4 regions of the Pseudomonas sp. H2_D02 genome follow, and region 1 is predicted to be linked to each of the others. Evidence: predicted binding sites of a transcription regulator. Region 1 holds the regulator's gene; each other region holds the start of a gene.

What was found. The regulator sigma-54, encoded in region 1, starts transcription at its own class of promoters, with help from an activator protein. The targets are predictions, from matches to a motif close to ANTGGCATNNANNTTGCTNT.
Region 2: glnA (type I glutamate--ammonia ligase) is a predicted target of sigma-54. The motif match lies at 2,525-2,544, and genes of this name have one in related genera.
Region 3: AB4N42_RS23425 (circularly permuted type 2 ATP-grasp protein) is a predicted target of sigma-54. The motif match lies at 2,782-2,801, and genes of this name have one in related genera.
Region 4: flgB (flagellar basal body rod protein FlgB) is a predicted target of sigma-54. The motif match lies at 2,381-2,400, and genes of this name have one in related genera.

The regions. Positions count from the first base shown of each region.
Region 1 covers NZ_CP162816.1:5,951,499-5,957,253, forward strand. Annotated here, with positions in the region: gene lptB (LPS export ABC transporter ATP-binding protein) at 1-348, shown strand, start outside; gene AB4N42_RS27300 (RNA polymerase factor sigma-54) at 513-2,006, shown strand; gene hpf (ribosome hibernation-promoting factor, HPF/YfiA family) at 2,083-2,391, shown strand; gene ptsN (PTS IIA-like nitrogen regulatory protein PtsN) at 2,404-2,868, shown strand; gene rapZ (RNase adapter RapZ) at 2,871-3,728, shown strand; gene AB4N42_RS27320 (HPr family phosphocarrier protein) at 3,744-4,019, shown strand; gene pmbA (metalloprotease PmbA) at 4,122-5,468, opposite strand; gene yjgA (ribosome biogenesis factor YjgA) at 5,622-5,755, shown strand, end outside.
Region 2 covers NZ_CP162816.1:256,744-262,498, forward strand. Annotated here, with positions in the region: gene typA (translational GTPase TypA) at 1-720, opposite strand, end outside; partial or broken gene thiI (tRNA uracil 4-sulfurtransferase ThiI) at 855-2,310, opposite strand; gene glnA (type I glutamate--ammonia ligase) at 2,639-4,045, shown strand; gene AB4N42_RS01140 (chorismate mutase) at 4,167-4,724, shown strand; gene AB4N42_RS01145 (DUF4124 domain-containing protein) at 4,957-5,475, shown strand; gene AB4N42_RS01150 (DUF4124 domain-containing protein) at 5,472-5,755, shown strand, end outside.
Region 3 covers NZ_CP162816.1:5,132,364-5,138,118, forward strand. Annotated here, with positions in the region: gene AB4N42_RS23415 (transglutaminase family protein) at 1-385, opposite strand, end outside; gene AB4N42_RS23420 (alpha-E domain-containing protein) at 382-1,332, opposite strand; gene AB4N42_RS23425 (circularly permuted type 2 ATP-grasp protein) at 1,343-2,752, opposite strand; gene AB4N42_RS23430 (ribonuclease E inhibitor RraB) at 3,031-3,372, opposite strand; gene AB4N42_RS23435 (hypothetical protein) at 3,575-3,811, opposite strand; gene AB4N42_RS23440 (START domain-containing protein) at 3,949-4,557, opposite strand; gene AB4N42_RS23445 (YkgJ family cysteine cluster protein) at 4,613-4,867, opposite strand; partial or broken gene AB4N42_RS23450 (translation initiation factor 2) at 5,015-5,487, opposite strand; gene AB4N42_RS23455 (aminotransferase-like domain-containing protein) at 5,573-5,755, opposite strand, start outside.
Region 4 covers NZ_CP162816.1:5,416,802-5,422,556, forward strand. Annotated here, with positions in the region: gene flgE (flagellar hook protein FlgE) at 1-718, opposite strand, end outside; gene flgD (flagellar hook assembly protein FlgD) at 747-1,469, opposite strand; gene flgC (flagellar basal body rod protein FlgC) at 1,485-1,928, opposite strand; gene flgB (flagellar basal body rod protein FlgB) at 1,932-2,339, opposite strand; gene cheR (protein-glutamate O-methyltransferase CheR) at 2,687-3,514, opposite strand; gene AB4N42_RS24850 (chemotaxis protein CheV) at 3,571-4,497, opposite strand; gene flgA (flagellar basal body P-ring formation chaperone FlgA) at 4,575-5,339, shown strand; gene flgM (flagellar biosynthesis anti-sigma factor FlgM) at 5,501-5,755, shown strand, end outside.

The DNA of each region.
Region 1 (5,755 bases):
ATCAGCCACATTCGCGACAACCTGGGCATGAGCCTGTCCGGTGGCGAACGTCGCCGCGTGGAAATCGCCCGTGCCCTGGCCACCGCGCCGAAATTCATCCTCCTCGACGAACCGTTCGCCGGCGTGGACCCGATTTCGGTCGGTGACATCAAGCAGATCATCCATCACCTCAAGGCCAAGGGGATCGGCGTGCTGATCACCGACCACAACGTGCGCGAGACGCTGGATATCTGCGAGACCGCCTACATTGTCAATGACGGCCAGTTGATTGCCGAAGGCGACTCCGCGACTATCCTGGCCAATGAACTGGTCAAGGAAGTGTATCTGGGTCACGAGTTTCGCCTGTAAGCGCAGATGTCTGGTGCATCGCCGGGCGTCGCCAATTTTATTGTGGCGACGCTCTAGGCAAACACCTCAGTTTCAGGCATATAATTTGCTTAAGTTTGGCGCTCCGGCGCCCTTGTAGTGGATGGCGCATGTGCGGCCGGCGAATAAGGTGTTAAGCCCCTGCCATGAAACCATCGCTAGTCTTGAGAATGGGCCAGCAGCTGACGATGACGCCGCAGCTGCAACAGGCCATCCGCCTGCTCCAATTGTCGACCCTGGACCTGCAACAGGAAATCCAGGAGGCCCTGGAGTCCAATCCGATGCTCGAACGCCAGGAAGAAGGCGACGACTTCGACAACTCCGATCCGCTGGCCGACAACGTCGAACAGAAAACCCCTGCCGAAATCCCGGAACCGTCCTATCAGGAAGCCGCCCCGACGGTGGATAACATCGAGGACGGCGAGTGGAACGAACGCATTCCCAACGACCTGCCCGTGGATACGGCATGGGAAGACGTCTACCAGACCAGCGCCAGCAGCCTGCCAAGCGGCGATGACGACGAGTGGGACTTCACCACCCGCACCTCCGCCGGCGAAAGCCTGCAAAGCCACTTGCTGTGGCAACTGAACCTGGCGCCGATGTCCGACACCGATCGCCTGATCGCCGTGACCCTGATCGATTGCATCAACAACCAGGGCTACCTGGACGAGACACTCGAAGAAATTCTCGAAGCTTTCGACCCCGAGCTCGACATCGAGCTGGATGAGGTCGAGGCGGTCCTGCACCGCATCCAGCAGTTCGAACCCGCCGGCATCGGCGCCCGCAGCCTGGGCGAATGCCTCTTGCTGCAACTGCGCCAGTTGCCCGCCAAGACACCGTGGCTGGCCGAAGCCAAGCGACTGGTCACCGACTACATCGACTTGCTGGGCGGCCGCGACTACAGCCAACTGATGCGGCGCATGAAACTCAAGGAAGACGAGCTGCGCCAAGTCATCGAGCTGGTGCAAAGCCTCAATCCACGGCCCGGCTCGCAGATCGAATCCACCGAGCCTGAATACGTTGTCCCCGACGTGATCGTGCGCAAGCACAATGATCGCTGGCTGGTGGAGCTCAACCAGGAATCGGTGCCGAAACTTCGGGTCAACGCCCAATACGCCGGTTTCGTAAAACGCGCCGACACCAGCGCCGACAACACGTTCATGCGCAACCAGTTGCAGGAAGCGCGCTGGTTCATCAAGAGCCTGCAGAGCCGCAACGAAACCCTGATGAAAGTGGCGACCCAGATCGTCGAGCATCAGCGCGGCTTCCTGGAATACGGTGATGAAGCGATGAAACCGTTGGTCCTGCATGACATTGCCGAGGCAGTGGGCATGCACGAGTCGACGATTTCACGGGTGACCACCCAGAAATTCATGCATACCCCGCGGGGAATCTATGAATTGAAATATTTTTTCTCCAGCCATGTCAGCACCTCGGAAGGCGGCGAATGCTCGTCCACGGCCATCCGCGCGATCATCAAGAAACTGGTCGCCGCGGAAAATCAGAAAAAGCCGTTGAGTGACAGCAAGATCGCTGGTTTACTGGAGGCACAAGGCATTCAGGTGGCCCGCCGTACCGTCGCCAAATACCGCGAATCCCTCGGGATCGCACCTTCGAGCGAACGCAAGCGGTTGATGTAACAGGCCACGCCACAGCGTTCCAGTGGCAGGCAACCCAGCCTGCCGCTTTATGCACTGGCAACGAAGGAGAAGCTGTATGCAAGTCAACATCAGTGGACACCAACTGGAAGTGACCGAACCCCTGCGCACCTACATCGGCGAAAAACTCGACCGATTGGAAAGGCATTTCGACAAGATCACCAACGTGCAAGTCACGATGTGCGTCGAAAAACTGCTGCAGAAAATCGAAGCCACGCTGCATATTCCCGGCGGAGAAGTGGTTGCCAACGCAGAGCACACAGACATGTATGCCGCGATTGACCTGCTGACCGACAAGCTGGATCGCCAACTCAAAAAGCATAAGGAAAAGACCCAGAGCCTCCTCCAGGGCGCAACCGGTCGTTAACCCCCCCAATCCATGATCCGACTAGAAACCATCCTGACCCCCGGCCGTTCCCAAGTGAACGCGCCGGGCGGCAGTAAAAAGAAAGCCCTCGAACAAATCGCCAACCTGATCCACCGCGAAGTGCCGGATCTGGAAATGCAGGATGTCTTCGAGGCACTGGTTGCCCGTGAAAAACTCGGTTCCACCGGTTTTGGCAACGGCATTGCCATCCCCCATTGCCGCCTCAAGGGCTGCGCCTCGCCTATCAGCGCGCTGCTGCACCTTGAAGCCCCCATAGATTTCGACGCCATCGATGGCGCCCCGGTCGACCTGCTGTTCGTCTTGCTGGTCCCGGAAGCCGCAACCGATGCGCACCTGGAGCTGCTGCGCCAGATCGCCAGCATGCTGGATCGCAAGGAAGTACGCGAAAAACTGCGCAGCGCCCCGAGCAACGAAGCCTTGTATCAGGTAGTCCTGGACGAGCAGAACGGCCATTAAACATGCGCATGATCATCGTCAGTGGCCGCTCCGGCTCAGGTAAAAGCACGGCCCTCAATGTGCTTGAGGACAGCGGCTACTATTGCATCGACAACCTGCCGGCTGGCCTGCTTCCGGAATTGGCCGAGCGCGCCCTGATCCACACCGAACTCGCGCAACCGCTGGTCGCCGTGTCCATCGATGCCCGTAACCTGCCCAGCCATCTGTCGCGATTTCCGGAATTGCTCGAAGAAGTTCGCAACCGGCATATCCAATGCGATGTGCTGTACCTGGATGCCGACGAAGAAACACTGCTCAAGCGCTTTTCAGAAACCCGTCGACGCCACCCGCTGAGCAACGCCAGCCGCTCCCTGGCTGAAGCGATCCATGACGAGAGCCAACTGCTCGGCCCCATCGCCGACCTGGCCGACCTCAAGGTCAACACCACGCACCTGAACTTGTACCAGCTGCGCGACACCATCAAGTTGCGCCTGCTGAACCAGCCTGAACCGGGAACGGCGTTTCTCGTCGAATCGTTCGGTTTCAAGCGCGGCATGCCGGTCGATGCCGACTTGGTGTTCGATGTTCGCTGCCTGCCCAACCCGTATTGGAAACCGGAGCTGCGCGAGCAGTCCGGACTGGACCAGCCAGTGGTCGATTATCTCGCTGCCCAACCGGACGTAGAGGAAATGTTCCAGGACATCTCCAGCTACCTCCTCAAATGGCTGCCCCGCTTCGCAGCGAGCAACCGGGCCTATGTCACGATCGCCATTGGCTGCACCGGTGGTCATCACCGTTCCGTCTACCTGACCGAGCGTCTGGGTCAGCTCCTGCAACAATCCCTGAAGAACGTCCAGGTTCGCCACCGCGACCTCAGCTAAAGGATTCACATCGCGATGCCTGCTCGGGAAATTGAAATCATCAACAAGCTGGGTTTGCATGCCCGGGCATCGGCGAAATTTGTGGGTGTGGCGGGTAAATTCCCTGACACCACGATCCGCGTCGGGCGCACGCCTGAAACAGCAGTCGACGGAAAAAGCATCATGGCGATGATGATGCTCGCTGCGGGCAAGGGCACCAGGATTCACTTGAGCACCGAGGGCGAACAGGCACAGGAAGCGATGGATGCCTTGGTCGCGCTGATCAACAATTATTTCGACGAAGGGGAATAACTGTGGCGAGGGGATCAAATCCCCTCGCCACACAGGAAATTCTGAGAACAAAAAAGGCGCGTCACCCAAATGGATGACGCGCCTTTTTTTCGGCCCTGAATATCAGCTACCCGCCACCGTCATACGCTCGATCAACACCGAACCGGTGCGGATGTTGCTGCGCAGCTCCAGGTCGTTCCCCACCGCCACGATCTGCTTGAACATGTCACGCATGTTCCCCGCGATAGTGACTTCCTGGACCGGGAATTGGATCTCGCCATTCTCGACCCAGAAACCCGCCGCGCCACGGGAGTAATCCCCGGTGACCATGTTCAGGCCATGGCCCATCAATTCGGTGACCAGCAGGCCACGCCCCATGCGCCGCAACAATGCCGCCTGGTCTTCTTCACCGTGAGTGACGAACAGGTTGTGCACGCCACCCGCATTAGCGGTGCTCGGCATGCCAAGTTTACGGCCCGAATACGTACCAAGGATGTATGAAACCAGTTCACCGTTTTCCACGAACGGCTTGGCGTAGGTCGCCAGCCCATCGCCGTCGAACGCCGAACTGCCCATGGCTTGCATCAGGTGTGGGCGCTCGTCGATGGTCATCCATTCAGGGAAAAGTTTCTGGCCCAACGCGCCTTCGAGGAACGACGACTTGCGATATAGATTGCCGCCGGACACCGCCGACAGGAAGCTGCCGAACAGGCCACCGGCCAATTCGGCGGAAAACAGCACTGGCACCTCGCAGGTCGGTACCGGCCGAGCGCCCAGGCGACTGGCTGCCCGTTGTGCGGCTTTCTGGCCGATGCTGACCGGGTCCGCCAGCAACGTGCCCTGGCGATTCACGTCATACCAGTAATCGCGCTGCATCTGGCCGTCGGCCTCGGCGATCATCACGCAGCTGAGGCTGTGGCGGGTCGATGCGTAACCGCCGATAAACCCATGGCTGTTGCCATAGACCCGGCAGCCCTGGTGGGTGTTGAGCGTCGTGCCGTCGGCATTCTTGATCCGGCTGTCGGCGTCGAATGCTGCGGCTTCGCAGCGCAGCGCTTGTTCGATGGCTTGCTCAGGCGTGATATCCCAGGCATGGAACAGATCGAAGTCCTTCAGATCCTTGCACATCAGCGCAGCATCGGCCAAACCCGAGGCCTCGTCTTCGGACGTGTGCTTGGCAATCGCCAATGCCGCGGCGACTGTTTCGCGAATAGCGTCAGGACCGCTGGCCGAGGTGCTGGCCGAGCCCTTGCGCTGGCCTACGTACAAGGTAATGCCGAAACCCTGGTCACGGTTGAATTCGACGGTTTCCACTTCGCGCTGGCGCACCGAAGTCGACAGCCCCTGCTCCAGCGATACCGCCACTTCACAGGCGCTGGCGCCCTGTCGCTTGGCCTCGGCGAGAATCTGCTCGACTTGTTCCTGCAGTGCCGGCAATGCCTGGGGGCCGACGCTTTGAACTGCACTCATGGTGTTCTCCACTCAAATTCTGCTTTCGGTAACGGTTTTGTACGCAAAGCGCCTGGACGTTTTTTCGTACAAACCCTTGGCCTTCGAGCGACCGGGCCGGACAACCGGCCCCCGACTGGTTATCATGGCGGCGTTTCTTTGCGGACTGCCACCATGGTTGATTCTTACGACGACTCCCTCTACGAGGGTGAAAAAAGCAAATCCCAGGTCAAACGCGAGCTGCATGCTCTGGTTGACCTCGGCGAGCGACTGACAACACTCAAGCCTGACTTGCTGGCCAAGCTGCC
Region 2 (5,755 bases), 600 kb from region 1:
GATAGCCACGACTGGAGTGTTCGGCTTGACGCGACCACGGGCGATACGGCCAACACCGATAACACCCAGGAAGCTGTTGTAGTCCAGTGCGGAGATTTGCATCTGGAACGGACCGTCACGGTCGACTTTCGGCGCAGGTACGTTGTCGACGATCGACTGGTACAGCGGGGTCATGTCTTCAGCCATGTCGGTGTGGTCCAGACCGGCAATACCGTTCAGGGCCGAGGCGTAGACGACTTTGAAGTCCAGCTGTTCTTCGGTGGCGCCCAGGTTGTCGAACAGGTCGAAGATCTGGTCCAGGACCCAGTCCGGACGCGCGCCTGGACGGTCAACCTTGTTGATGCACACGATCGGACGCAGGCCGGCTTCGAAGGCCTTCTTGGTCACGAAACGGGTTTGCGGCATAGGGCCGTCCTGGGCGTCGACCAGCAGCAGCACGGAGTCGACCATCGACATCACGCGCTCTACTTCACCACCGAAGTCGGCGTGGCCCGGGGTGTCCACGATGTTGATGTGGTAGCCGTTCCAGTTGATGGCGGTGTTTTTCGCCAGGATGGTAATACCGCGCTCTTTTTCCTGGTCGTTGGAGTCCATCACGCGCTCGTCGTTGAGCTCGTTGCGCTCCAGGGTGCCGGATTGACGCAAGAGTTTGTCTACCAGGGTGGTCTTACCATGGTCAACGTGAGCAATGATGGCGATGTTGCGTAGATTTTCGATCACTTGTGTATCTCGATCAGAGGATTCGGTGTGCTGACAGGTCGTGGCAGCGATTTACAGTAGAGTCCGACAGTTACAGCGTGTCGGCGGCGTCGGGGGGCCGGTGACGCAGGCCACAGGCAAACAGCCCCGGGCACTTAGCTCGGTCGATAAACGCGCACATTGGCATGCCCCTCACTGAGCAAATGGTGGGCATGCAGGCGACTCATCACGCCTTTGTCGCAATACAGCAGGTACTGGCGAGTAGGGTCCAGTTCCTTGAAACGCGCGTTCACTGCATAGAACGGCATCGTTTGTACCTCGACGCCGGCGACGCTCAGCGGGTCGTCTTCAGCATCGTCCGGATGACGGATGTCGATGATGATCTGACCGGCCAGCGCTTCGCCGACTTCTTCAATCTGGATGTCCTGGCCCAATTCGTCGATGACCCGATCGATCGGTACCAGCCTGGCGTTCTCGATCGCGCGTTCGAGTACCGCCATGTCGAATTCTTTCTCTTCGTGTTCCACACGCCCGCGCTTGGCCGCCGTCTTCGGGTTGACCGAGATGACGCCGCAATACTCCGGCATGTGCCGGGCAAAATCGGCGGTGCCGATCTCGTTGGCCGTGTCGATGATGTCCTGCTTGTGGCTGGCGATCAGCGGACGCAGCACGAGTTTCTCGGTCACGCAGTCGATCACCGACAGGTTCGGCAACGTCTGGCTCGATACCTGGGAAATCGCCTCGCCGGTCACCAGCGCGTCGATGTGCAGGCGGTCGGCGATGCTCGTCGCGGCACGCAACATCATACGCTTCAAAATGACGCCCATATGACTGTTATCGACTTTGCCGAGAATCTCGCCCAGGACTTCTTCGAACGGCACGCTCACAAATAACACGCGTTGGGAGCTGCCGTACTTCTTCCAGATGAAGTGCGCCACTTCCATTACGCCCAATTCGTGAGCACGCCCGCCGAGATTGAAGAAGCAGAAATGGCTCATCAGGCCGCGACGCATGATCTGGTAGGCGGCGACGGTGGAGTCGAAACCACCGGACATCAACACCAGCGTCTGCTCCAACGAGCCCAGCGGATATCCGCCGATGCTGTCGTGCTGGCTGTGGATCACGAACAACCGCTGGTCGCGAATCTCGATGCGTACTTCGATCTGCGGGTCTTTCAGCGAAATACCGGCGGCGCCGCACTGCCGAGCGCAACTGGCTGCCGACATAACGTTCCACGTCCATCGAACTGAACGGGTGCTTGCCGGCGCGCTTGCAGCGAACCGAAAAGATCTTGCCGGCCAGCGCATCACCATAATGGAGCATGCATTTGGCGAGGATGTCGTCGAAGTCACCCAGCGGGTATTCGTCGACCTGCAGGAAATGCGCGATGCCTGGCATGCAGCTCAGGCGCTCGGTCATTTCCTTCAGCAGCTTGGGTTCGCTGACGCGGGTTTCCAGTTCGAGGTTGTCCCACACGCCGTTCACCACCACGGCCGGGTCCAGGTCACGGAGCACGGCACGGATGTTCTTGGCCAACTGGCGGATGAAACGCATCCGTACCGGGCGGCTCTTGATGGTGATCTCGGGGAAGACTTTTACGATTAGTTTCATGAAAACAGCGCGCGAACGGCCAGCCGAAAAAGGGGGGCGCGGATTATAGCGGAAATTGCTCAAGGTTTAACCAGTTAATGTGCAGATGGTTTTGCATGCACCAAAACAGGTCATTATTGATTGACGGCGCCACATTGCAGTGCGTTATTGTCCGACAATCTTGGATTTACGCCTTTAAAAGCGTGGATTTGGTGCAAAAAACCCATGGTGGGGCACTGGCATGCAATTTGCTCCCTTGTGAGGCAGGTTGCCTTGGCAGAGTATTCGCGCCGGCATCACCCATATCTAAGGGCACTCCACTACCCGCCCGAAGCCACCCGGAGGACATATGTCGAAGTCGGTTCAACTCATCAAAGATCATGACGTCAAGTGGATTGATCTGCGCTTCACTGACACCAAAGGCACTCAACATCACGTGACCATGCCGGCCCGTGATGCACTGGACGACGAATTCTTCGAAATCGGCAAGATGTTCGACGGTTCCTCCATCTCCGGCTGGAAAGGCATCGAAGCCTCCGACATGATCCTGATGCCGGACGACAGCACTGCCGTCCTGGACCCGTTCACCGAAGAGCCGACCCTGATCCTGGTCTGCGACATCATCGAACCTTCGACCATGCAAGGCTATGACCGCGACCCACGCGCCATCGCCCACCGTGCCGAGGAATACCTGAAGTCCACCGGTATCGGCGACACCGCTTTCTTCGGTCCAGAGCCCGAATTCTTCATCTTCGACTCGGTCAAGTTCAAGTCCGACATCTCCGGCTCCATGTTCAAGATCTTCTCCGAACAAGGTTCGTGGATGTCCGACCAGGACGTGGAAGGCGGCAACAAAGGCCACCGTCCAGGCATCAAGGGTGGCTACTTCCCGGTTCCACCGTTCGACTTCGACCACGAAATCCGTACCTCCATGTGCAACGCACTGGAAGAAATGGGCCAGACCGTCGAAGTTCACCACCACGAAGTGGCGACTGCCGGCCAGAACGAAATCGGCGTGAAATTCAACACGCTGGTGAAGAAGGCTGACGAAGTACAGACCCTGAAGTACTGCGTACACAACGTTGCCGACGCCTACGGCCGCACCGCGACCTTCATGCCGAAGCCTCTGTACGGCGACAACGGTTCGGGCATGCACGTGCACATGTCGATCTCCAAGGACGGCAAGAACACCTTTGCTGGCGAAGGTTATGCCGGCCTGTCGGACACCGCCCTGTACTTCATCGGCGGCATCATCAAGCACGGCAAGGCCCTGAACGGCTTCACCAACCCGTCGACCAACTCCTACAAGCGTCTGGTGCCAGGCTTCGAAGCCCCGGTGATGCTGGCCTACTCGGCTCGCAACCGTTCCGCCTCGATCCGTATTCCTTACGTGAACAGCCCGAAAGCCCGCCGTATCGAAGCGCGCTTCCCGGATCCGGCTGCCAACCCATACCTGGCCTTCGCTGCACTGATGATGGCTGGCCTGGACGGTATCCAGAACAAGATCCACCCTGGCGATGCCGCTGACAAGAACCTGTATGACCTGCCGCCTGAAGAGGCCAAGGAAATCCCACAGGTTTGTGGCAGCCTGAAAGAAGCCCTGGAAGAGCTGGACAAGGGCCGTGCGTTCCTGACCAAGGGCGGCGTATTCAGCGATGACTTCATCGACGCTTACATCGCACTGAAAAGCGAAGAAGAAATCAAGGTTCGCACCTTCGTACACCCACTGGAATACGAGCTGTACTACAGCTGCTGATCCAGTAAGCGCCGCCACGCACGGCGTGAGTTAAAGAGAGGCCTCCTTCGGGAGGCCTTTTTTATGGGCGCAGGTTACGTGCATGATGATGCGCCGCTTCCCTCACAAGACGAGATTGCCAATGACTTCCCGCTTGAAGATTTGCCTCGCCCTGTCTGCAGCACTGCTATGTTCCACAGCCGAGGCCAACAACGCCCCCGAAGCCCTGACCCCGCTACTCAATGCCATCGGCGAACGCCTGCTGATCGCCGATCAAGTGGCGCTGAGCAAATGGGACAGCGGCAAACCCGTGGAAGACCGTCAGCGCGAACGTGAAGTCATTGCCGCCGCCGTAGCCCAGGCGCCGATCTACAAGCTGAGCGGTGAAACCGTGGAAACGTTTTTCGCCGCCCAGATAGAGGCCAACAAATTTATCCAATACGTCAACTTGTCCGACTGGGCCCTGGAGGGCAAGGCACCGGATCTGCCACGCCCGGACCTGGTGGGCGAGATCCGCCCCAAACTCGACCGCCTGCAAAAGCGCCTGCTGCAGCAACTGGCCGACTTCGCGCCCTACCGCACCGACCCGCAGTGTCCGCAATGGCTGGCCCGTGCCACTCACCACAACAAGCAGCACCCGATACACCGGCTGGCCCTGATCCGGGCAACCGCCGGGCTCTGTATCTCCCCGAAATCCTGAGACACCTCCCTTCCCCTGTGGGAGCGAGCTCGCTCGCGATGAGGCCAGCCTATCCAACACCTCACTGCCTGACACACCGCCATCGCGAGCAAGCTCGCTCCCACAATGGTTTTGCATCGGGCTCAAGATGTGTGCTCACAGCAAATCCCCTGTGGGAGCAACACAACAACTGGGCCAACCATCCGCCCTGGCCTATGCTGCATCTATCACTTTGGTTTTCGGTCGATTTCCCATGGGTCGCGGTTTTTCAATCATCCTGTTGTTACTGCTGGCACTGCCCGCCGCCGCGCAGATCTACAAATACACCGACGCCGACGGCAACACCGCCTACAGCAACCAGCCGCCTGACGGGGTACCGGCTCAAGCCGTGGAATTACCACCGCTCAACAGCGTTGAAACCCAGGCCCCGATCAACCCCGACACACCCCCAACGCCAGAAAACACCAACGCGCCGCGCAAAGCCTACGAGCTGTTGGAGCTGACCGACATCCCCACCGAAGAGGCCCTGCGTGCCAACAACGGCACTTTCACCGTCAGCGTTAGGTCGCAACCACGCTTGCAGAGCCCACATCTGTTCAGGTTGCTGCTCGACGGCCAGCCTTACGGCCAGCCGAGCAACGTGCCGCGCCTGCAACTGGTGAATATCGATCGCGGCGAGCACAGTCTGGCGGTCCAGGTAATCGACGGGGAACGTCTCGTGCAGCAGAGCGAAACCGTCACCTTCACCGTGCAGCGAGTGCACCTGCCATGATTCGCCCGCTGGTCGCCCTTGGCCTGTTGCTGATCGCAATGCCTGGCCTGGCGCAGGTCTACACCTACATCGACGCCCAGGGCAATCGCGTCTTCACCGACCAGCCACGCCCCGGCAATGCCAGGAAAGTACAACTGCCGCCCGGTAACCGCATGCCGACACCCGCCGCCGGCATCAACTCGACAACGCCGGTCGAGCCGCCACAAGCCAAGCCCTTGTTCCGTTACGAGATGCTCCGGCTGTTGATTCCCGAACCGGACGCCACGATACGCAGCACCGC
Region 3 (5,755 bases), 820 kb from region 1:
AATCGATCAGCGCCACACGATCGCGACGCTGCTTGCACTGCGCCTGGGCGAAGGCGCGAAGGGCTTCGTCCGCTTCGGTGAGCCGGGTGAAACGCAGGAAGGGCAGCGCCGATTGGCTTTCGTGCTCGGCTTCACGCGACGGGTCGATATCCACCTGGCCACGGGCACCGATGATGATGGTTTCGTGGGGCTCGTCCAGCGTCAGCACATGAAGGATGTTGCCGAACGGATCGAGCTGCGACCGCACCGGTCGAGGCAGGTCCAGCTGCCAGCTCAGCACGTGCTGGCGTTCGCTGTCGTGCGGCGTCAGGCGCAGGTACTGAATGCTTGCGCGAACCTGGTCTTCATAGTGGTAGGCCGTTTCGTGGCTGATCGAGAGTCTCATATGACCTCCAGGTAGGAACTGTGAATGGCATTGCCCAGTTCACGGACCAGTGGGATGAATTCGGTGAGCCAGGCGTGCAGCCCACCGTCGAGGATTTCATTGATGCCGGTATAGCGCAGGCGTGCGTCCATCTCCGCCGCCAGGCGTTGGGCCTGCCGACCGTTGCTGCCGGGCAGGCTGGCGAGAATCTGGTCGATCTCTTCGGTGCAGGCCCGCAAGGAGCGCGGGACGTCGGCACGCAACAACAGCAGTTCAGCCACATGCCGGGCACCGGGGGCGTCACGGTAGATTTCGGTGTAGGCCTCGAAGGAAGACAGCGCTCGCAACAACGCGCTCCATTGATAGTAGGCGTGGGCGGTGCCGTCGTTGACAGCATGGGCCTGGTCGCCGGCCATTTCGTAGCGGGCGTCGAGCAGGCGCAGGGTGTTGTCGGCCCTTTCGATGAACGTTCCCAGGCGTATGAACCTGAACGCATCGTTGCGCATGATGGTGCCGTAGGTGGCGCCGCGAAACAGATGGGACCGCTCCTTGATCCATTCGCAGAAACGGCTCATGCCGTAGCGACCCAGGCCCAGCTCGGCGATCTGGCGAATTTCCAGCCAGGTGGCGTTCACGTTTTCCCACATGTCGGCGGTGATTCGGCCACGCACCGCATGGGCACTGGCACGTGCGGAACCCAGGCAACTGTAGATACTGGCGGGGTTGGCCGCCTCCAGGGCGAAAAAATGCAGCAGGCGCTCGGCGTGCAGATCGCCGTGCCTGTCCCGGTAGTCATCCAGCGTGCCGGTAATGAGCAATGGCATGGCCAGTTCATGCAAGCCGTCGCCGCGCCCATCCTGGGGCATCAATGACAGCGAATAACTGACGTCGAGCATCCGCGCGAGGTTTTCCGCGCGCTCCAGATAACGCGACATCCAATACAAGTCCGAGGCGGTCCTGCTTAACATGGCAGCTCCTTCATTCCTCGACCACCCAAGTGTCCTTGGTGCCTCCGCCCTGTGAAGAATTCACCACCAGGGAACCTTCGCGCAGCGCCACGCGGGTCAGGCCACCCGGCACCACGCGGGTTTCTCGCCCCGCCAGGACAAACGGACGCAAATCGATATGGCGCGGCGCGATGCCGTTTTCGACAAAGGTCGGGCACGTCGACAAGGACAACGTTGGTTGAGCGATGTACGCATGCGGCTTGGCCTTGATCCGCTCGCGGAAGGCGTCGATCTGCGCCGTCGTCGAGGCTGGCCCCACCAGCATGCCGTAACCGCCGGAGCCTTGGGTTTCCTTGACGACCAGGTCCGCAAGGTTCGCCAGCACATGGGAAAGTTCAGCGGGGTTACGACATTGCCAGGTGGGGACGTTGCTCAGGATCGGCTCCTCGTCCAGGTAGAACCGGATCATGTCGGTGACAAACGGATACACCGATTTGTCATCCGCCACACCTGTGCCGATGGCGTTGGCCAACACCACGTTGCCCGAACGGTAGGAGGACAGCAGCCCCGGCACGCCGAGCATCGACTGCGGATTGAAGGCCAGCGGATCGAGGAAGGCGTCATCGAGGCGACGGTAGATCACGTCAACGGCTTTCGGTCCGTCCGTGGTGCGCATGAAGACCTTGTCGTCACGCACGAACAGATCCGCGCCCTCCACCAGCTCGACGCCCATCTCACGGGCGAGGAAGGCGTGTTCGAAAAACGCACTGTTGAAACGCCCGGGGGTCAGGACCACGACGCTTGGGTCGTCCAAGTGACTGGCGCTTTTCAGCGTATCGAGCAGCAGGTTCGGATAATGGTCGATCGGTGCGATGCGTTGGGCGGCGAACAGTTCGGGGAACAGGCGCATCATCATCTTGCGGTCTTCGAGCATGTAGCTGACGCCGCTGGGCGTACGCAGATTGTCCTCGAGCACGTAGTACGTGCCGTCACCGTCGCGCACCAGATCGACACCGCAAATGTGGGCATAGACATCGCGATGCAGATCCAGCCCCTGCATCGCCAGTTGATATTGATCGTTGGCCAGGACCTGCTCGGCCGGAATGATGCCGGCCCGAATGATCCGCTGTTCGTGATAAAGGTCGGCCAGGAACATGTTCAGCGCCTTGACCCGCTGGATACATCCACGTTCGACCATTCGCCATTCACTGGCGGGAATGCTGCGCGGAATGGTATCGAAAGGGATCAGGCGCTCCGTTCCCTGCTCATCGCCGTAAAGCGTGAACGTGATGCCGGCGCGATGAAACAACAGGTCGGCCTCGCGTCGCCGTTGTGCCAGGAGCTCGTCGGGCGTTTCGGCCAGCCATTGGGCGAACGCTCGATAATGTGGGCGGACCTGGCCGTCGGCATCGTACATTTCATCAAAACCAGTGCGGATCATGCCGTACTCCTTGTCACCCCGGCTCAGGCGTCGCAAGGCCCGTGCCAGCGGCATAAACGCTTTATGATCAACAGCTTGGTTTATCCCTCGACAGGCCGGGCACCCTTGTGGTGCAGCGGATATCCCTATCCGGCTTGCCTCGCTTCATTGCGACGCAGGACGTCGCTATCCCTGAGCATAGTCAAGATAGAGAGGGCACAGTGATGAACAGCGGACATGCCAGACATGAAAACGGCCGACACAAAGGTCAGCCGTTGCTGTGAGGCACAAGGAAAATGTCAGGCCTGCAGGCGCCGGATCTCCTGCTTGACGCCCCAACCTTCGATGATGCCACCCAGGGGCTCCACCACGGCTTCGAAGTTCAGCTCGAAGTCGCCGATGTCATCATAGGTGGCGTACATCACCCGGCTCAGTTCCAACGACCAGGCTCCATCTTCGCGAGCACTGATCTGCGCATTCAACGATTCGCCGCGAAAATGACCCGCCGCCCTGCGCGCCCGCTCCTCGTCGGGGAAAATGGCGTAGAACTCGATGGGATGGAATTGGGAGAAATCGAAACCGCCCTCTTTCATGCGGCGCAGCACGCTGGTGCTGATGTCTTCTTGATAGGCTGTGCTCATGAAACGTCCTCCTCAGACCGATGGATAGACTTTCCGTCTTCCCGTGCGTGCAACCTGCGGTTACAAGCAGTACGGCATCAACTGACCGTCGGGACACAAGCATGTAGCTGACAAGACCGGACCTTGGCGATCCTTTCGCTGATCTCGATTGCAGAGTAGCTTCAAGTCATCGCCGCTGCCAAGCGGGACCAGACAAGGATTTTCATGAAATCGGTTTAATGCTGATGATTTCAATGCTGTTTTGGGTTTTGAGACTTTTGAGCGTAGGGTCTTCGGTGCGACCTTCCAGGTCGTTGAGGTCAAGCTTGGCGGGGACTGGCAGCAGCTTCTGCCGGATCAACTGGGCAGCCTGCTCCATGGTGGGCTCCTGGTCGTAATCGAACTGCTCGGCGATGGCTTCGCCGTGATCGTCAACGAAAGTGATTTCCCACTTTTGCATCGGTGTCTCCTTGATCAATTCATGGCAGGGCTTGCCTTCATCTCGACATTGACGGCGAAACAATCGTTCCGCTGAGTTGCCAACGGCATAGATGAAAAAACCGCCTCGAGGGCGGTTTCTTCACGTGGCGGTAGCCGTCATTTTTCGGCGCGCTCTTTCAACGCTTTCAGCGTATTGAACGGCGCGTCCACCACGAACTTGTTGGCCACCAAGGATGGTACGCTACCGCCCGGCTCGGTATGGACTTGATAGATCACTTCGACCTGATCCGCGCCCTTGGGGGTGAACTTCCAAAAACCGTCGACCTTGGTCACACGCACAAAGCCCTTCTCCTCAAGCAAGTACTCAGGCAAGCCCTTGAGCTGACGGGTCAGGCTGCCATCGGCGCCCTCCTCGGTGGTGACTTCCAATACGGAATCACGGGACGTCACCGGCCACGGCGTATTGAACTGGGTGTAGGTCCAGCTCTTGTTGCCTTCATGCTTGAGCAGCTTCTGGCTCTTGCATTCATGAATCCAGGCGCAGGCACCAGGCACGTCTTCCTGCAGGGCTCGCAATTTCGCCATGGTGGTCTTCATGACGGTCACGCCACGGTAGGCCTTGTATTTGGAACCGGTCACTTCACTGAGTGACACCTGGATACCTTCCTTGTCCTTGGCGACCTGCCAGTCCTCTGCCTGTGCGGTAGCCGTCGCCAACAACACGGTCAAACCACACAACACAGCCATACGATGCAGCGAACCCATAGGTTGTTTTCCTTATTGTCCAAGTTCGTTCATGTCAGTCTTGACGATTGCCCCACTACGCTGCCGTGACCTGCTCCCACCATCCAATCAACCGAATGGCTTCGTCGCTGCTGCTGCCGCAGACCTCGATGTCGGCCACAAACGCCGAGCACACCGCCGGGCGCTCCGGTTGGCCGAAGATCTGGCACAGATTATCGACCGACAACTGTACGCAACGTTCTCCCGCCGGCTTGCCCTGGGGCATGCCCGGGATGGGCGAACTGATGGAAGGGGCGATGCAACAGGCGCCACAGCCCTCACGGCACTTCATGACGAGGAATACCTCACGACAGGTAATGATTGGTAACAACAACAGAGTAACGGCTAAAACAGGTGTTTTAAATTACCGTCCCCGTGTTTTTTCGCAGAAGGTGCGATGACTGGGCAGTCAACGACGAACAGCAGGACTGCGCCCGGCCTATTGCTTGAATTCGAACTCGAGCGCGGCGCCTTCCACCTCGTTGCGCTCCTGATTGCGCAGCGGCAATTGCATCTCGTTGCTCAACAGGCGGCCGTTAAGCTGGAACGGACCGGGCTTCTCTCCGAACATCGCCGGCAGCATTGGCTCGCGCTTGGGTAATGGCGCCTTGCCCGGAGGTTGCAGCTCTTCGACCATGCCATGGGGCAGGCTCAGATCCAGCTTGGCCGGAGGCAGTGGCGTCTTGGCGACTTCGTGGGCGGATTTGCTCTTGGAAGCGATAGGCGCGCGCTTTTTTTCGCGGGTGCTGTTTTCTTGGCGGGAGCCTTCTTGGCCGCTGCGCTCTTCGGCGTGTCCTTGGTAATACTGGCGGCCGGCTTCTCCTGCGCTGAAGCCGCCACGGCGACGCCTCCCATGTGGAAGGCACTCAACAGGCCGATCAAAACCCAGACAGCAGGAACAATGGTTTTCATAAACACAACGGCACTTACGGCAGAGACCCTAATGCTGGCCTGATAATGAGGCGCTGACAAGCACATCGAAGCGACACAAGGCCTGCTACAGGTATCCGTTGGCGGTCTCCTGGCATAACTGCTTCGCCAGCAGCCCCAGCGTCATCAGGGCCCGCTCCGCCTCACGGTTCCAGGGTGTGCCGCAGTTCAGACGAATGCAATGGTTGAACTGTTCGGTATTACTGAAGATCAACCCCGGCGCAATACTGATGCCTTGCTGCAACGCCTG
Region 4 (5,755 bases), 530 kb from region 1:
TGGAGGGGACTGGCGCGGTGGCACCGGTCGTGGTCGGCAAGCTGCCGTTCAGGTTGCGACCATCGATCAAGGTATAGACGTTCCAGGTGTTACCGGCAGTCTTGACCATGTACTGGTCCATCGAGTGCTGGTTACCCTGGGTGTCGTAGATCGGCGTGGTGAACTGCTTGGTGAAAGTAGCGGTATCGGCCGGGTTGAACGCGGCAGTGATCGGCGTCGCCGTCGAGTTCAGGTTGATGGTCGACGAAACCAGGCTGGTGGCTTGCGGCGGCAGGTTCGAGGTGTCGATGCGCAGGTCGGTCAGGATCCCGTTGAGGATCTTGCCGTTGGCGTCCACGCCGTAGCCCTGCAGGCGTGCAGTGCCATCGCTGTTGGTGACGTAGCCTTCCTTGTCGGTCTTGAAGGTACCGGCACGGGTGTAGCTCAACGAACCGTCGTTATCCAGGACAAAGAAGCCCTGGCCCTGGATACCCATGTCCAGCACGTTGCCGGTGTTGTTCACGTCACCCTGGCCGAACTGTTGGGAAACGTTGGCCAGGCGCACGCCGTTGCCGACGGTCTTGCTGCCCGAACCCAGCTTGGTGGCCGAGTAGACGTCTTCGAATTCCGCGCGGGACGATTTGAAACCGGTGGTCGCCACGTTGGCGATGTTGTTGCCGGTCACGTCCAGCTGTTTGTTGGCTGCATAGAGACCGCTAAGGCCGATGTTGAAAGACATGTTGACTCCTTTTGCCGGTTAGTCGGCTCTACATACCAATAGTTTGTACTTTGGACAGGGCAATGCTGCCCAGCCCGGCCAGGTTGAGCATCAGCTCACCGCCCGTCTGGCTGATCGTCACACTGCTGACCGTGGCCGGCAGGTTGGTGATCAGCGACGTGGCCTGGCCGTCGATGGTGGTCGAGGCCGCGAAGGTGTACGTGCCCGACTCGACCGTCGTGCCCGCGTCGTTCTTGCCATCCCAGATGAAGGCGGAGTTGCCAGCCTTCTGGCTACCCAGGTCGATAGTGCGGACAGTCTTGCCATCCTTGTCCATGATCTTGACCGAGAGGGAAGACACTGCCGCCGGTACCACCACGGTGCCGTTGAGGCTCTTGGAGGTGTCGACCACAGCCTTGTCACCGGGCGCGATCACCGACCGACCGACCAGCGAAGAAGCTTGCAAGGCCTGGGACGAGTTGTAGTTGCCCGCAATGCCACTCACGGTTTCGTTGAGCGTGGTGATGCCTTCCAGGCTGCTGAACTGCGCCAATTGGGCCACGAATTCGCCGTTGTCCTGGGGCTCCAGCGGGTTCTGGTTCTTCAGCTGGGTCACGAGCAATTGCAGGAACGCGTCCTTGCCCAGCTCCTTCTTGCCGGTCGCCGCACTGGTTGCCGCGCCCAGGCCATCGGTCGTGGTGTTGGTCTTGACCGAAGAGTTGGCGAGGATCTCGTTGAGGCTCAAACCGCCGGTGGTGTTAGTGACGCTCATGTGACTCGCCCCTTATCACTGACCGAGGGTCAGGACCTTCTGCATCATGGTTTTGGCGGTGTTCATCATTTCGGCGTTGGTCTGGAAAGAACGACTGGCGGAAATCATGTCAGCCATTTCTTCAACGACGTTGACGTTCGGGTAGTAGACGTAGCCCTTGGCGTCGGCCGCCGGGTGATTGGGCTCGTAGCGGGCTTCGAGGTTGCTCTGGTCCTCGACCACGCCGAGCACCTGCACGCCCTGCCCGGCCGCGTCCTGCTCCTGGAACAGCGAGTCGCCGCCGGTGGATTGGCCGCCCTGGAACATGGTGGCGAACACCGGATGACGGGCGCGGTAGGTCTGGTCGATGCTCGACGAGACGGTCTCGGCGTTGGCGATGTTACTGGCGACGGTGTTCAGGCGAGTGGTCTGGGCACTCATGGCACTGCCGGCGATATTGAAAACGCTCGCGATCGACATGGCTTACTCTCCACGCAGGGCTGATACCAGCCCTTTGAATTTACTGTTGAGCAGGGTGAAGCTGGCCTGGAAGTTCACGGAGTTTTCCGCGTAGTTGGACTGTTCCAGTTGAGCGTCCACGGTGTTCTGGTCGATCGACGGTTGCATCGGCGTGCGGTACATCAGCGACTCGTCGCCGCTGCCCACGCCTTCGGCTTCGATATGACGGTTGTTGGTCATGTTCAAGGCGAAGTGGCCGTTCTTGGCTTTTTCGTTCTGCTCGGCAAGGACCTTGGAGAAGTCCAGGTCACGCGCCTTGTAGTTCGGGGTGTCGGCGTTGGCGATGTTGTTGGCCAGGACTTCGGCACGCTGGGCGCGGAAGCTCAAGGCCTGTTCGTGGATACCGAGCGCTTTATCGAAGCTGATGCTCATGTCGGAAACCTTTGGGTGACCAGAATGTACGTACGATGGCTTTAGCAAGTGCCGTGCCACTTTGAAAAAGCCCGTAAACCGGGGCTTTGCGGGGATCGGCAAAGCGGCAATGCCAGAAAAGCGGCAATCGGTTTCCGCCGGCTGCCGCTTTTCTGCCGCTTCTCAGGCGCAATGAGATCCAAACTGTGGGAGCGGGCTTGCTCGCGAAAGCGGTGTAACAGTGAAAGTTGTCTTGACTGAAACACCGCCTTCGCGAGCAAGCCCGCTCCCACAAGGGGACGGTGGCAAGTGGAAATCATCAGGCAAAAAAAGGGAGCCCTTGGGGCTCCCGTTCTTTTACAAGCCAATCACTTCGCCTGGTAGATGATCCCCGGGCTGCACTGGACCATCTGGTAATGATCCGGCAAGCCGTTCAACGCTTCCGACGCGCCAAGGAACAGATAACCGCCCGGCTTCAGGGTGCTGTGGATACGCATCAGGATGTCCTTCTTCACTTCCGCGGAGAAGTAGATCAGCACGTTGCGGCAGAACACGATGTCGAACTTGCCCAGGCTGGCGTAGCTGTCCAGCAAGTTGAACGAACGGAACTCCACTCGGCTCTTGATGGGCGCCTTGACCACCCACTTGCCCGGCCCTTTCGCGTCGAAATAACGCTGCAGACGATCGGGTGACAACCCACGGCCAATGGCCAGGCTGTCGTACTCGCCGGTCTTGCAGTTATTGAGCATGGTCCCGGACAGGTCGGTGGCGACAATTTGCACGCCTGCCTTCAGCTGGCCGAGGTTGGTCCGCTCGAACTCATCGATGGACATCGACAGCGAATAGGGTTCCTGGCCCGACGAACACGCCGCCGACCAGATCCGCAAGCGTTGGCCCGGGCTGGCTTTGATAGCCGCCAGCAACACCTTGTTCTTTAAGACTTCAAAGGGATAGGTATCACGAAACCACAGGGTTTCGTTGGTGGTCATGGCATCCACGACCATCTCACGCAAGCCACTGCGCGGCTGGCTCTGGATACGCTGGACCAGTTCGCCCAATGACTTGATGCCCTGTTGTTCCATCATTTTATTGAGACGGCTCGACACCAGGTACTGCTTGTTCTCACCAAGCAAGATGCCACAGGCTTTTTCCAGGAAGACCCGGAACTGTTCGAAATCCAAATTACCCGTAGACAAGATACCGCCTCTTTTCACTGTGTTGACTTGCCGGGCGCACAATGCGCCCGACCTTTTTAACCTGCTGTCTTGATTCGCTCGACGACCCGGGAAGCCAGGTCATCGGGCCGGAACTTGGCCAGGAAGTCATCGGCGCCGACTTTCTTGACCATCGCCTGGTTGAATACCCCGGACAGCGAAGTATGCAAGATGATGTGCAATTTTTGCATGCGCGGGTCGCTGCGGATCTCCGACGTCAGCGTGTACCCGTCCATCTCCGGCATCTCGATGTCGGAAATCATCATCAGGAATTCCTCTTCCGGCCGCTTGCCCTCGTCGACCAGGTTGCGCAGGTAATCCAGCGCTTGCCGTCCGTCATTCAGGGCGATCACCTCGACGCCGACCGTCTGCAGGCAACGCGTGACCTGCTTGCGTGCCACCGACGAATCATCGACGGTCAGCACCCGCAGGGAAACCGCCTTGTGCTGCGTCTCGGCATCCACCACGCCGACGGAAATGGTCTCCGGCGTTGGCGCGACTTCGGCGAGGATTTTCTCCACGTCGATGATCTCCACCAACTGGTTGTCGACCCGCGTCACCGCCGTGAGGTAGTGGTCGCGCCCCGTCCCCTTGGGTGGCGGATGGATCTCTTCCCAGTTCATGTTGACGATGCGCTCCACCGACCGCACCAGGAACCCTTGGGTCTTGGTGTTGTACTCGGTGATGATCACAAACGGATTGCTCTGATCCAGCAACCGACCGGAACCGGTCGCCATCGCCAGGTCGAGAATCGGGATCGTCGCTCCCCGGATATTCGCCACACCGCACACGACGGGACTGGATTTAGGCATCAGGGTCAGCTTAGGGCATTGCAGCACTTCGCGAACCTTGAATACGTTAATTCCATACAACTGTTGGCCATCGAGACGGAACAACAACAGCTCCAGGCGATTCTGACCCACCAGCTGTGTGCGCTGGTTTACCGAATCCATCACTCCCGCCATGCCCTGACTCCTAATCACGCTAATGTGTCCGTCGCGCATTCATCACTAAACGGCACGGGGCTTGCTATTGAACCGGCATGAACGCACAAACGACATTTTCTCGACGCCTGACCACTCACTGCCGCCACTGGCTCGGTGCACTGCTGGCTGCCTGCCTGCTCGCTTCTGGCGGTCCTGCCGTCGGTGCTGCTGAAGTAACCTTGCCTGATCTCCTTATCGGCGTCACTCAGGGCTTTCTTGAGTTCACCGTAGAAGACTATCTGGCAACCAGTCAAACCGAAGGTCGCTACGAGATCGAAGTCAACCAGCTCGACCCGCGCCTGCGGATGCCAATGTGCGACAAGGAATTGACTGCCTCGCTGGAGAGTCCGGCCAGGCCGCTGGGCCGCGTCACGGTGAAGGTTCGTTGCGACAGCGCGGCCCCCTGGACGGTGTTCGTGCCCGCTCAAGTGCGCCTGTATCGCGAAATTGTCACCACCACTCGCCCGCTCAAGCGCGCCGGGATTGTCGAACCCCAGGACGTGGTGCTGCGTGAACGCGACGTCAGCCAGATCAGCCAGGGCTTCCTGACTTCCGTTGATGAAGCCATTGGTCAGAAACTTGTCCGACCAATGGTCGCTGACCAAGTGATCACGCAGGTACATCTGGAACAGGCCGAAGTGGTTCGCAAGGGCGACCAGGTGGTCATCACCGCCCGCAGTGGCACATTAGCCGTGCGGATGCCGGGCGAGGCCCTGTCCAACGGCGGCATGCGCGAACAGATTCGGGTGAAGAACCTCAACTCCCAACGAGTCATCAAGGCGCAAGTAATGGCGCCTGGCCAGGTGGAAGTGGCTATGTAAGGAGGGTAGACAGGCTGGCGCTTGACCTCGGTGTTCCCTAGACTGTGCCTTACGCAAAGGCAAGCGCAGACGTGCGCTCGTTCATTGAAAAATGAGCCTAAAGTTTTTTTGGGGATGGCCGAAAACATGGCAAGCGTCCAAATACCCAGAGGTTTTTTACCATGGTCATCGATTTCAATCGTTTAAACAGCTCCTCACCTGTGACAGGGACTGCGCGTACCAGCGCCAGCAAGGAAACCGCCGAAACCGGCAAATCCAAGCCAGCCGAACAGGCCGCCACTGTCAGCAATGGGGAATCGGTACACCTCAGCAATGAGGCTCAGCAGTTGCAGAAGGTCACTGACAAGCTGCGCGATCAACCTGTCGTCGACAACGCCCGCGTGGCCGCGTTGAAAGCAGCAATCGCCGATGGCAGC